Regions from separate parts of the Variovorax pasteuri genome, predicted to be linked through region 3. Evidence: riboswitches for the same ligand, from Rfam matches in the RefSeq annotation. Region 3 holds a riboswitch; each other region holds the start of a gene.
The links. Region 3 has a riboswitch for cobalamin ahead of ACSFBM_RS09595 (TonB-dependent receptor). Riboswitches for the same ligand answer to the same signal wherever they lie in the genome.

Region 1 (4,053 bases), on a different contig from region 3:
CATACAGCCGCGCGAACTGGTAGTCCTTGTTGCCCACATTGTCGACGCGCGCCACCAGGTTCAGGTCACGCGTGATCCTGGTGCTGGCCGACAGGTTCAGCACGGTATAGCCGCCGAGCTTGACGGTGTTGGCCGCGTCGTCGTAGCGCTTGCTCGAGGTCTGCACTTCGGCGCCCAGCGTCCAGCCGGCCACGCGCCAGTCGGCGCCCAGCACGGCGTGGCGCTGCGCACGGCGAGCCAGCAGGTGGTCGGTGGCGAGGTCGCGCGGGTCCTGGTAGTCGAGCGAGGCGCGCAGGGTCACGTCGCCGAAACGCTGGCTGCCCGACAGCGTCACGCCCTGGTAGCGGGCGCGCGCGGTGCTGGCGTAGCAACCGAACGACGAGGCGCAGCCCTTGGCCGTGCCGTCGAACACGATCAGGTTCTGCACGCGGTTGTTGTAGACCACGATGCCCGCCTGGGTGCCGTCTTCGGCGTACTGCAGGCCCAGCTCCACGTTGCGGCTGGACTCGGGCTTGAGCGTGGCCAGGCCGTACTCGCTGAAGCGCTGGTACAGCGTGGGCACGCGGAACGCCGTGCCGGCCGAGGCGGTGAAGCGCAGCGCCGGCGTGATGGCAAAGCCGTAGGCCGCGCTGCCGGTGGTCTTGCCGCCGAACTCGCTGTCCTTGTCGTGGCGCACGTGCAGCTGCAGCGAATGCGGGCCTTGCACGAAACCGTAGCCCAGCGAAATGGCGTCCTGCGCGCGGTCGCGCGACAGCAGCTTCGACGAGGTGGTGGGCGCGTTTTCGAGCGCGTCTTCGCGGCGTTCGAAGGTGGCGCTCAGCAGGTGCGGGCCGAAGCGGAACTCGTTCTGGAACAGGTAGCCGCGCAGCTTGGTTTCGGTGCGGTAGAACGACGGCTGCGTCTTGTAGACGGTTTGCGAGTCGGTCACCTGCACGCGGGTGCTGTAGACGTCGTTCCACTTGGCCGACCAGGTCAGCCCGGCAGTGCGCAGCGTGTTGTTCGCCTGGTCGTTGGCGAAGGTGATGGGCAGCCGGCTGCGGTACGACACCGTGGCGTCGTAGCCGGCCGTGATGTCGCTGCTGAGCAGCGTGGCGTCCAGGCGCTGGTCCGGCGTGATCTGCAGGCCCAGTTTCACGTTGCCCGAGGTGCTGCGGTAGCCGTCGCGGTCGGGGCTGGTGAAGCCGTCCTTGCTGGGGGTGCGCTTGTCGACCGGCTGCACGTTGAAGCCCTTGCTTTCCTCGTGCTCCACGCCGAACGCATAGTCGAGCAGGCCCGACTTGCCGCTCACGCCGCCTTCGATCTTGCGCAGCCCCTTGCTGCCGAAGCCGATGCCCGCGTAGGGCCGCACGCCCTCTTCGCCGCGCCGGGTGAAGAGCTGGATCACGCCGCCCACGGCGTCCGAGCCGTACACCGCTGCGGCCGGTCCGCGCAGCACTTCGATGCGGTCGATCTGCGACAGCGGAATGCCTTCCCAGCCGGCGCCACCGGTGGATTGCGAGTCGATGCGCACGCCGTCGAGGTACACGGCCGTGAAGCGTGTTTCGGCGCCGCGGATGAACAGGCTGGTGGTGTTGCCCACGCCGCCGTTGCGCGAGATCTCGATGCCGGGCAGCCGTGCGAGCACGTCGGCCACGCCGGTCGCGCCGCTGCGCTCGATGGCCTGGCGGTCGACGATGGACACGTCGCCCACCAGTTCGGACAGCGCCTGCGGCGTGCGGTTGGCCGTGACCACCGTTTCGCTCAGGGCCGGGGCTTCCTGGGCATGGGCGAGGCCGCCGAAGGCGGACGCCAGCGCCACGCCCAAAGGCAGTTGCAGGCAGGCGAAACGCAGGCGGCGCACAGGCGCGCGGCCGCTGGAAAAGCAAACGTGGGAAATCATTGAATGGACCGAACGAACGTCTATACCCCTCGCCGGCCTCCCCGCCGGCGCCATGGGCGCCATGGCTGCCCCTGCGTGGATCGTTCACGCATGCGGCAGCCGCCTTGTTGGCCGGTATCCGGGCTGGCAGAACAACCCCCACCGCCTTCCCAGGCACCTGTTTCAGGGCGCCCAGTGGCTTGGATGGAAAGGGGTTGGCGCCTTGCGGCGCCGTCTGCTTGACCGTTGCGGGGGCAGCGCAGGCGGCTTCGGCCTTGAACCGACCTGCGTGAGGTCGGGGGGCTTCCACTCCTGCTTCCCGTTGAACCGCGGCATGTGAACCAGGCCGCAAGCACCAACGGGCGGCATTTTAGGCCCTGCGGGCTCTTCCTTAAGTCGAAAGTTGCGCCTCACCGCTAACATCGGTCGCCATATGCGGCCCGCCTCGGTATTCCTGAATCTTCGTTCGGCGCTGCAGCGTCTGCTGGGTGTTTCCGGCTGGCAATCGATGCTGCTGTGGGCCATCGTGGCCGGGCTGCTCGGCACGCTGGCGACCGAACTCTTCCGCGCGGCGCTCTATCACTTCGAACACCTGGTGCTCGGCCCCGGCAACGGGCTGGTGGCCATGGCGAAAGGCCTGCCGTGGTGGGCGCGCGTCGCCTGCCCCACGCTCGGCGGGCTGGTGGCGGGGTTGCTGCTGGTGTGGGCCAAACGCATCGCTTCGCGCAGCGCCACCTCCGACTACATGGAAGCCATCGTGCTGGGCGACGGGCGCATTCCGGTGGCGCAGACGCTGGTGCGCAGCGCGTCGTCGCTGGTCAGCATCGGCAGCGGCGGCTCCATCGGGCGCGAAGGCTCGATGGTGCAGCTCGCGGCGCTGGCGGCGTCGCTGCTGGGCCGGGTGTTCCGCTTTCCGGTCGAGCGGCTGCGGCTGCTGGTGGCTTGCGGGGCGGCGGCAGGCCTGACCGCCGCCTACAACGCGCCCATCGCGGGCGCCTTCTTCGTGGCCGAGATCGTGCTGGGCTCCATCGCGATGGAAAGCGTGGGGCCGATCATCATCGCCTCGGTGGTCGCCAACGTCGCCATGCGGGCGCTGCCCGGCTACCAGCCGCCTTACCGGATGCCGGCGTTCCCGGAGATCCACGGCACCGAGGTCGTGCTGTTCTGCGTGCTCGGCGTGCTGCTGGGCTTCGCGGCCATCGGCTTCCTGCGCGCGCTGCAGGGCAGCCGGGCGCTGTTCTCGCGGCTGCCGCTGGCGCTGCCCTGGCGGCTGGCGCTGGGCGGCCTGCTGATGGGCGCGATCTCGGTGCCGGTACCCGAGGTGTGGGGCAACGGCTACAGCGTGGTCAACGCGGTGCTGCACACGCCGTGGCCGTGGACTTTCATCGCCCTGGTGCTGCTCGCCAAGGCAGCCGCCACGCTGGCCACCGCCGGCTCGGGCGCGGTGGGCGGCGTGTTTACGCCGGCGCTGTTCTTCGGCTGCATGGTCGGTGCGCTGTTCGGCCAGGGGGTGCAGGCGCTGTGGCCGGCGGCCACCTCGGCGCCGTTCGCCTACGCCATCGTCGGCATGGGCGCGTTCCTGGCGGGTGCCACGCAGGCGCCGCTGATGGCGATCCTGATGATCTTCGAGATGACGCTGAGCTACCAGGTCATGCTGCCGCTCATGGCCGCTAGCGTCATCGCGTATTTCGTGGCGCGCTCGGCCAATGCGGGCTCCATGTACGAGATCACGCTGCGGCGCAACGAACAGCGCGACACGCAGTTGCGCCTGCGCGGGCTGCACATGCGCGACCTGGTGCAGCCGGCCGAAACGGTGGTGGGCCCCGGCGCCGACCGCGAGGCGATGAGCAGGATCTTCCTGCAGCACCCGGTGAAGTACCTGTACGTGGTCGATGCGGACAACCGCTACCTCGGCGTGGTGCCGCTCGCGGCGCTGGGCACTGCGCCCACCGAGACGACCGCGGGCGCCCTGCTGTCGCAAGCCATCCAGCCGATCACCGCCGACACCGGGCTGGGCGAGGCGCTGCAGCGCTTTCTCGACCACCTGGGCGAACGGCTGCCGGTGATCGAAAGCACCGCCAACCCGGTGCTACTGGGCGTGGCCGCCAAGAGCGCGTTGCTGGCCACCTACGTGCGCCTGAGCGAGCCATGAAAGGTTTGATCGGCGGGCTGCGAAGCCGCAGAATCGCGACCAC
Region 2 (4,053 bases), on a different contig from region 3:
GACATCTACGACAAGAAGAACGGCGCGCTCGAGTTCGTCGTGAAGACCTCGCGCGCCACCAACCAGCGCGACGAGCTGGTCGCCGAACTGCGCGCGGTGATCGTCTGCCGCCACTGAAGGAACACCGATGAATGCCCTGACCTGCGACGCCGTTCAAGTCGGCGACGAACTGCCCGCGCTGCAGCTGCCGCCGGTGAACCGCACCGCACTCGCGCTGTTCGCGGGTGCCTCGGGCGACCACAACCCGATTCACATCGACACCGACTTCGCGCGCAAGGCGGGCATGCCCGACGTGTTCGCGCAGGGCATGCTGGGCATGGCCTGGCTCGGGCGGCTGCTCACGCAGTGGGCGCCGCAGTCGCAGCTGCGCCGCTTCGACGTGCGCTTCCAGGGCATCACGCACCTGGGGCATGCGGTGCGCTGCACCGGCCGCGTGGTCGAGAAGCTCGAGCACAACGGCGAGCCCTGCGTGCGCATCGAGGTGCTCAGCGCCAACCAGTACGGGCAGACGCGCATCGCGGGCGAAGCGCTGGTGGCGCTGCGCTGACATCACTTCAGGAAAGACAAGAGACATGACACCCAAACTCGCCGGCAAGGTCGCCCTCATCACCGGCTCGGGCCGCGGCATCGGCCGCGCCATTGCCTTGAAGCTCGCCTCCGAAGGCGCGCGCATCGTCGTCAACGACCTCGACGCCGAGCCGGCCGAAGACACCGTGCAGGCCATCCGCGCGGCGGGCGGCGAGGCCGTCGCCTGCGTCGGCAGCGTGGCCGCGCCGGATTTCGCCGAGCGCTTCGTCGGCACGGCGGTGAGCGAATACAAGGGCCTGGACATCGTCGTCAACAACGCCGGCTACACCTGGGACAGCGTGGTGCAGAAGATGACCGACGAGCAGTGGTACGCCATGATCGACGTGCACCTGACGGCGCCCTTTCGCATCCTGCGCGCGGCGCAGCCCGTGATCCGCGCGCTGTCGAAGGCAGAGACCGAAGCAGGGCAACGCGTGGTGCGCAAGGTGGTCAACATCTCGTCGGTGGCGGGCCTCTTCGGCAACGCGGGCCAGGCCAACTATTCGACCGCCAAGGCCGGCATCGTCGGGCTCACGCAGACGCTGGCCAAGGAGTGGGGACGCATGAACGTCACCGTCAACTGCGTGGCCTTCGGCTTCATCCAGACGCGGCTGACCGCCAGCACCGCCGAGGCGTCCACCGCGAACATCGAGGGCCGCGAGATCAAGGTCGGCATCAACCCCGGGCTGCTGGCGATGATGGAGCAGTCCATTCCGCTGGGGCGCGGCGGCACGCCCGAAGAAGCGGCCGGCGCGGTGTACCTGCTGTGCGCGCCGGAGTCCGACTACGTGAGCGGCCAGACGCTGATGTGCACCGGCGGCCTCACCGGCATCTGAGCGCGCTGCCGGGCGGCGAGGGCAGGTCCTTGCGGGGCGCGCCGCGGCATGCGGCTGATACACTCCGCCCGCGTTGTCAGGTGTCCTGGCGCCCCGTGGAAACGGCGGGGCGGCCAGGGTGAAACGGGAAGTCGGTGCGCGGCGGTGGAGAACACCGCGCCATGCCGACGCTGCCCCCGCAACGGTAAGCGAGTCAGAAGCAAGACCCCGGGATCCGGTCCCACGCCACTGTGTCACGAACGGCACGGGAAGGCGGTCTTTGCAGGAGAGCCGACGGCCCTCCGCTCGCGAGCCCGGAGACCGGCCTGACGACCAGCGCATGACCTTGCGGTGGGCGAGGATCGGCGGGCGACGCATTGCGTCCGGCTCGATGCATCAGGTCATCCGCCGGAACAGCATTCGCTGACGCCTCCGATTTCTCCCCCCCGCCGGGTCTTAACGACCATCAGTCGCGCGGCGGGCGCGGAGGAAACATCATGAACGAGCGAGCCATCGCTCCAAGCAGCGCTCCGCAGGGAGCGTGCACGCCGGGAACCGTGTGGTTCGTCGGCGCGGGTCCGGGCGACCCGGAACTCATCACCGTCAAGGGCCGAGGCCTTGTCGAACGCGCAGGGGCCATCCTGTTCGCGGGCTCGCTCGTGAGCGAAGCCGCCACGCGCTGGGCGCCGCCCGACTGCGAAATTGCCGACAGCAAGGACATGACGCTCGAGCAGATGTCCGCGTGGCTCATTGCGCAGGCCGCACGGTGCCATACCGTGGTGCGCCTGCAGACCGGCGACCCGGGCCTGTACGGTGCGCTCATCGAGCTGGTGCAGCCGCTGGATGCGGCGGGCGTGCCGATCGGCGTGGTGCCGGGCGTGTCTTCCGCCATGGCCTCGGCGGCGGCGGCGGTGGAGAGCCTCACGCTGCCCGAGGTCACGCAGACCGTGATCTTCACGCGCGTCGAGGGCCGCACACCGATGCCCGAAGGCGAATCGCTGGAGGCGCTGGCCGCGCACCACAGCACGCTGTGCATCTTCCTGAGCATCACGCTCATGGGCAAGGTCACGGCCGCGCTGACGGCCGCCGGCTGGTCGCCCGACGCCCCCGTGGTGGTGGTCCACAAGGCGAGCTGGCCGGGCGAGGAAAAGATCGTGCGCGGCACGGTCGCCACCATCCAGGCGCTGTGCCGCGAGGCCCGCATCGTGAGCCAGTCGATGATCATCGCGAGCCCCACGCTGGGCGCGCGGCAATGGACCACGCTGGCCAAATCCAAACTCTACGACGCGAGCTTCACGCACCGCTTCCGGCGCGCGAGCGTTCCCGTCCAGACCCTCCTGCAGGACCTTCCATGAGCACCGAAACCATTCTCCTGGTGGGCCACGGCTCGCGCGAAAAATCCGGCAACGACGAGATCGAGGCCTTTGCGGCGCAGTGGCGCGAGCGCCGGCCGGGCTGGCGCATCGAGGTGTGCTTCATCGAGTTCTCCGAGGTCACGATGAGCGAGGGGCTGCGCCGCGCGGCCAAGGGCGCGCAACGCGTGGTCGTGGTGCCGCTCATCCTGAATGCGGCGGGCCACGTGAAGATGGACATTCCGCAGGCCATCGACGGTGCGCGGCTCAAGTTCCCGATGGTGCAGTTCCTGTATGCGCCGCACCTCACGGCCTGCGACCCGATCCTGGCGATCCTGCGGCGGCGCCTGAAGGGCGCGATGCAGGCGCTGGACATGCCCGACCCCACCACCACCGGCGTGGTGATCCTGGGCCGGGGCTCGTCGGACCGGCAGGCCAACGGCGACATGGCGAAGATGGCGCGCTGGCTGCTGGAGGAGACCGACCACGAGCTGGTGGACCTCGCCTTCACGGGCATCACCTACCCGCGCCTGGAGAAGGCCGTGCAGCGCCAGAGCCTGCAGGGCATGAAGCAGGTGGTGGTGCTGCCCTATTACCTGTTCAACGGCACGCTGGTCGAGCGCATTGCGCGCCAGGTCGAGAACCTGAAGGCGCAGTACCCGACGATCCGCTTCGTCTCGACCCGGTACTTCGGCTTCGAGCCCGAGATCTTCGCGCTGCTGGAGCAGCGCGTGAACGACCTGCGGCGCGGCGCGCCGATCGCGCTCATGCCCTGCGACGGCTGCAAGTTCCGCGACTTCGCGGTGGAACACGGCCTGGGCGGCCACCACCATGACGATGCCGTGCCGCACAGCCATGGCGACGAGCCTCCGCATCCGCATCCGCATCCGCATCCGCATCCGCATCCGCATCCGCATCCGCACGATCACGAACATGCGCATGACCACGCACATGGCCACGCGCACGGCACGGCGCCGGCACCGTGATGAACCCGACGACTTCCATGGCGGCCAACGTCGTCACCGAGCAGCTCACCGCGGCCGGCCGCGCCATCGAGCACGACTCCTTCGCGGTGATCGACCGTGAGGTCACGTCGCACCCCTACACCGCCGACCAGTGGCCGGTGGTGCGCCGCATGATCCATGCGAACGCCGACTTCGACTTCAACGGCCTGACCGACTTCCACCCCGACGCTGTCGACGCCGCCATCGCCGCCATCCGTTCGCGCGAGAGCCGCGTGGTGGCCGACGTGGAGATGATCTGCGTGGGCCTCTCGGCGCCGCGCCTGGCCCACTTCGGCATGGGCACGCACCAGTTCA
Region 3 (4,053 bases):
CCGTTGGGCGTGTTGCCCGCGCGCGAGACCAGGCGGCCGTTCACGACCTCGTTGAAGTCCTCGTAGCGCGCGCGCAGCTTGGCAATATTGGCTTCGAGCCGCAGCGTGGAGGTGAGCGCCAGGTCGAGCGTGGCTTCCAGGCCCTCGGAGGACTGCTTGCCGACCTGCTGCGTCTTGTTCGGGTCGTTGGCGTCGCGCGAGAGCAGCTTGTTCTTCTCGATGCGGTAGGCCGCCACGGTCCAGGCGCCGCGGTTGTCGGCCAGCTGGCGCTTGTAGCCGACCTCCACTTGCTTGCCGGTGCTCAACTCGAAGGGCACCTGCGCGGCCGAGGTGCTGATCAGCGAAGTGAGCGGGTCGGCCGCGCGCGCCACCTGCGCGTAGTACGACTGCGACGCATCGGGCGCGTACACCACGCCGAGGCGGCCGGTGGCGTACTCGAAGGTCTTGCCCAGGTTGTTGGCGGCGTTCAGCAGGTCGGTGCGCGCGACCTTGGCATGGTCCCAGCGCAGGCTGCCCACCACCGACCATTGCTCGTTGAAGGCCAGCTTGTCTTCGGTGAAGAAGGCGTAGGTGTCGGTCTTGGTCTTGTAGCGCGGCGTGTAGGCCACGGGCGAGGCGTAGTAGCCGGGGTTGAACACGAACGGGTCGATCACCGAGCGCCCGCCGTAGGGCGAGTCGTTGCTGTGCTGGAAGTCGATGCGGTTCACGTCGAAGCCCACCAGCACCTGGTTGGCCAGCCCGAACACGCTGTGCTTGAAGGTGGCGTCGGTGCGGTTGCCGATCTGCTCCTGGTCGTGGCCGATCTCCAGGTAGTCGCCGCGCGTCACGCGGCGCGTGGTGGCGTTGAAGCTGTAGGTCTCGCTGTTGCGCCAGTGGCGCTTGCTCTCCAGGCGGTAGAGCTGGTTGCGCACGGTGACGGCGTCGTTCGGCGTCCACTGCGCGTCGAGCCGGGTCCATTTGTCGCGGTACTTGATTTCTGCGTCGTCCAGGTTGTAGTTCTGGCGCAGGGTCTGGCTGTTCAGGCGGCCGTCGATCAACGGCACGCCGTAGTAGCGCTGCGGGGTCTGGCGCCCTTCGTCGTGCGAGAGCGTGAACTGCAGCTGCGGCGACACGTCCAGGCGCACGGCCGCGCCCACAGCCAGGCTCTCGGCCTCGCCGCGCTGCATGAAGCCGTCGGTGGTGCGGTGGCTGATGTCGAAGCGGTACGACAGCTTGTCGTTGATGGCCCCCCCGCTGCCGAAGGCCGCCTGGCGGGTGGCGTCGGAGCCCAGCGTGAGCAGCGCCTCGTTCCGGATGGGGCCGCGCGTGGGCTTCCTGGGCACCACGTTGATGGCGCCGCCGATGGCACCTTCGCCGTACATCACCGAGGCCGCGCCGCGCAGCACTTCGATGCGGTCGACCGACCAGGTGTCGAACGGAAAGGTGACGGTGCCAGCGCCCGCATACAGGCGCGTGCCGTCGAACAGCTGCATCACCGAGCCGTGGCCCGTGAAGCCGCGTGCCGCCATCGCGGTGCCGCCGTTGCCGGGCCCGGGCGAGCCGGTGATGCCGGTGGCACGGGTGGCCGCGTCGACCACCGACACGTCGCCGCGCGCGCGGATGGTGTCACCCGTCAGCACCTCGATGCTGGCCGGCGTTTCCAGCGGCGTAAGGCCGAGCCGGCTGCCGGTGGACGTGGGCTCGTCGATGGCCAGCGGGGCCTGCCGGTCGGCCTCGATCCGTACCGGGTTCAGGGATGGGCTCTGGCTGGCGTCGGCCGCTTCAGCCGGCTGCGCAAGGGAAACGCAAGGCCCGAAGGCCAAGCCCAACCCCAGTGAAAGGCCTGAAAGGCGTGAAAGACCGGACAGCCGCGCCCGATGAAAGGGCACGCGCGTAACCGTGCCCGGGCGACTTCGCGCCCGTGTTGCTCGACCCATGTAGCTTCTCCTTCGGCCTGCGTCCCCGCAGGCTCACGACCGATAAAGGACGCGACGGGAGAGGCGAAAGGGCTGCCACGGTGAGCGCAAGCGCGAAGCGGCAGGCCCGGACACGCACTCCCGCTGCGTCCGAAGGCGGTTGCGAAGGCCGGTATCCGGGCTCGCGGAGCGCCGCTGTGTGCCGAATGGAGCACACGACGACCGAAACCCTCGCCTTCCCACGCCGAAGCGCAGTGACTGCCGAGCCTTCAAGAAAGAGGCTCGCGCGTAAGGATTTCCAGATCCGCTGACCGTTGCGGGGGCAGCGCAGGCTTTGACGCGTCTTGAACGACGCGGCGCACCTGCTTCCCGTTTAACCCCAGGGCCATGCGACATGGACCCGGGGCACCTTCGAACCGTGTTTGGGTGCAGTTATAAAAAGTTACCGCACCGAACCGGCGGGATTATAGGGAGCCGGGCGTGCCGTCGGGCCCGAACAGCCGCCGCATCATGGCCACGCCGGCCGCCAGCGCGTTCGAGTAGGTCGGATACGGCTGCAGCGCCGCTTCGAGGGGCGTGTAGACATGGGTGCGCTCGCCGGCCGCACCGGCCGCACCGGGAATTGCGGCGGGGTCGTCCACGGCTTCCATCAGCACCCAATAGAACTCGCCGACCTCCAGTTCGTGGATGGTGAGCGCGATGTTCCTGGGAGAGGGCATGGGCGGTATGAAAAGGGGCTGAGTGTTGAATGCCTGGAGGACGCGAGCCGTTGACAGCTACCGGGCTTCTCCTACAGAGCACACCGGTGGCCCGGCCTACTGTTTTACATGCAACCCGTCAGCGGGTCCCTGTTCTTTGCAAAACCTTCCCAGGAGGCAACATGAAACCCTTCAGCCTTGACCCGAGCATGCGGGCGACCATCGGCGGCGCGTTCTATCCGACGGGCTACTCGATGGTGATGTTCGCCAAACTGGAAGACGCCAGCCGCGTCGGCCAGCAGTTGATCGACAACGGCATGAGCGGCGACGACATCTTCCTGCTGCCGCCGCAGGCCGTGCTGTCGCAGATCACGCCGACCGTCGAACTCGCCGACGACCCGTTGCCGTCCGCCGGCACCGAAGGCGCCACCGTGCGTGCCTACACCAAGCTCGCGCAGGAAGGCCATGCCGCGCTGCTGGTCAAGACCGAGGACCGCGAAACCGCCGACAAGCTGATGGAGGCGGTGCGCACCGTGCCCTATGCCATGGCGCAGCGCTACCGCACCCTGGTCATCGAAGATCTCTGAACCCGGCGTGCCGGTGGGCGTGTGTATCAAGCCGGCACTGCCATCGACACGGCGCGCTGCACCACGTCGCGGGCCATGGCCTGTGCCAGTTCGTGTTCGCCGAGGAACACGGTGGCGGAGGTTTCCTGCGTGAGCAGGCGCGCCTCCTGCTCGTTGTGGCTGCGGATCACGGTCTGGATGGTGGGATTGAGCGTGCGCGCGGTTTCCATCATCTGGCGCACGTTGATGGCGTCGGGCGTGGCCACCACCAGCACCCGGGCGCGCGCAATGTGCGCCTGGATCAGCACCGCCGGATCGGCCGCATCGCCCCACACGGCCGGGGTGCCCGCCTCGCGCAGTTTTTCGACCAGCTCGCGGTTCTGCTCGGCCACCACGTAGGGAATGTCGTGCGCGTCGAGTTCCTGCGCAATGCGCCGGCCGACCCGGCCGTAGCCCACCAGCACCACCTGCCGCGACAGGTACTTGGCCTCGGTGGTGAGGGGCAGCTCGGCCAGCGGATCGTCGCGCGACTCCAGCCCGCGGGCGAACGACGAATGGGCGTGCAGCCACTTCTGCATGGGCACGATCAGGCTGAACCACAGCGGATTGGTGGCAATGGAAATGAGCGCCCCAGCCAACACCAGGCTCTGCCCTTCCACGGGCAGCAGCCCGAGCGACACGCCCAGCCCGGCCAGGATGAACGAGAACTCGCCGATCTGCGCCAGGCTGGCACTGACGGTGAGCGCCGTGCCCAGCGGGTAGCGAAACACCAGCACCAGCGCGCAGGCCGCAAGCGACTTGCCCAGCACGATGACCAGCACCACGGCCAGCACCTGCAGGGGCCGCTCGATCAGCACCGAGGGGTCGAACAGCATACCGACCGACACGAAGAAC

Region 1: another riboswitch for cobalamin. It lies ahead of ACSFBM_RS06490 (TonB-dependent receptor domain-containing protein); the one in region 3 lies ahead of ACSFBM_RS09595 (TonB-dependent receptor).
Region 2: another riboswitch for cobalamin. It lies ahead of cobM (precorrin-4 C(11)-methyltransferase); the one in region 3 lies ahead of ACSFBM_RS09595 (TonB-dependent receptor).

What each region holds. Positions count from the first base shown of each region.
Region 1 is NZ_JBPJZS010000001.1:1,373,308-1,377,360, reverse strand. Features, by position in the region: gene ACSFBM_RS06490 (TonB-dependent receptor domain-containing protein) at 1-1,879, opposite strand, end outside; cobalamin riboswitch at 1,972-2,232, opposite strand; gene ACSFBM_RS06485 (ClcB-like voltage-gated chloride channel protein) at 2,292-4,010, shown strand.
Region 2 is NZ_JBPJZS010000004.1:100,826-104,878, forward strand. Features, by position in the region: gene ACSFBM_RS16855 (MaoC family dehydratase N-terminal domain-containing protein) at 1-117, shown strand, start outside; gene ACSFBM_RS16860 (MaoC family dehydratase) at 128-547, shown strand; gene ACSFBM_RS16865 (SDR family NAD(P)-dependent oxidoreductase) at 573-1,403, shown strand; cobalamin riboswitch at 1,465-1,726, shown strand; gene cobM (precorrin-4 C(11)-methyltransferase) at 1,880-2,737, shown strand; gene ACSFBM_RS16875 (sirohydrochlorin chelatase) at 2,734-3,720, shown strand; gene ACSFBM_RS16880 (precorrin-8X methylmutase) at 3,720-4,053, shown strand, end outside.
Region 3 is NZ_JBPJZS010000002.1:518,735-522,787, forward strand. Features, by position in the region: gene ACSFBM_RS09595 (TonB-dependent receptor) at 1-1,802, opposite strand, end outside; cobalamin riboswitch at 2,046-2,322, opposite strand; gene ACSFBM_RS09600 (hypothetical protein) at 2,360-2,614, opposite strand; gene ACSFBM_RS09605 (hypothetical protein) at 2,776-3,180, shown strand; gene ACSFBM_RS09610 (cation:proton antiporter domain-containing protein) at 3,207-4,053, opposite strand, start outside.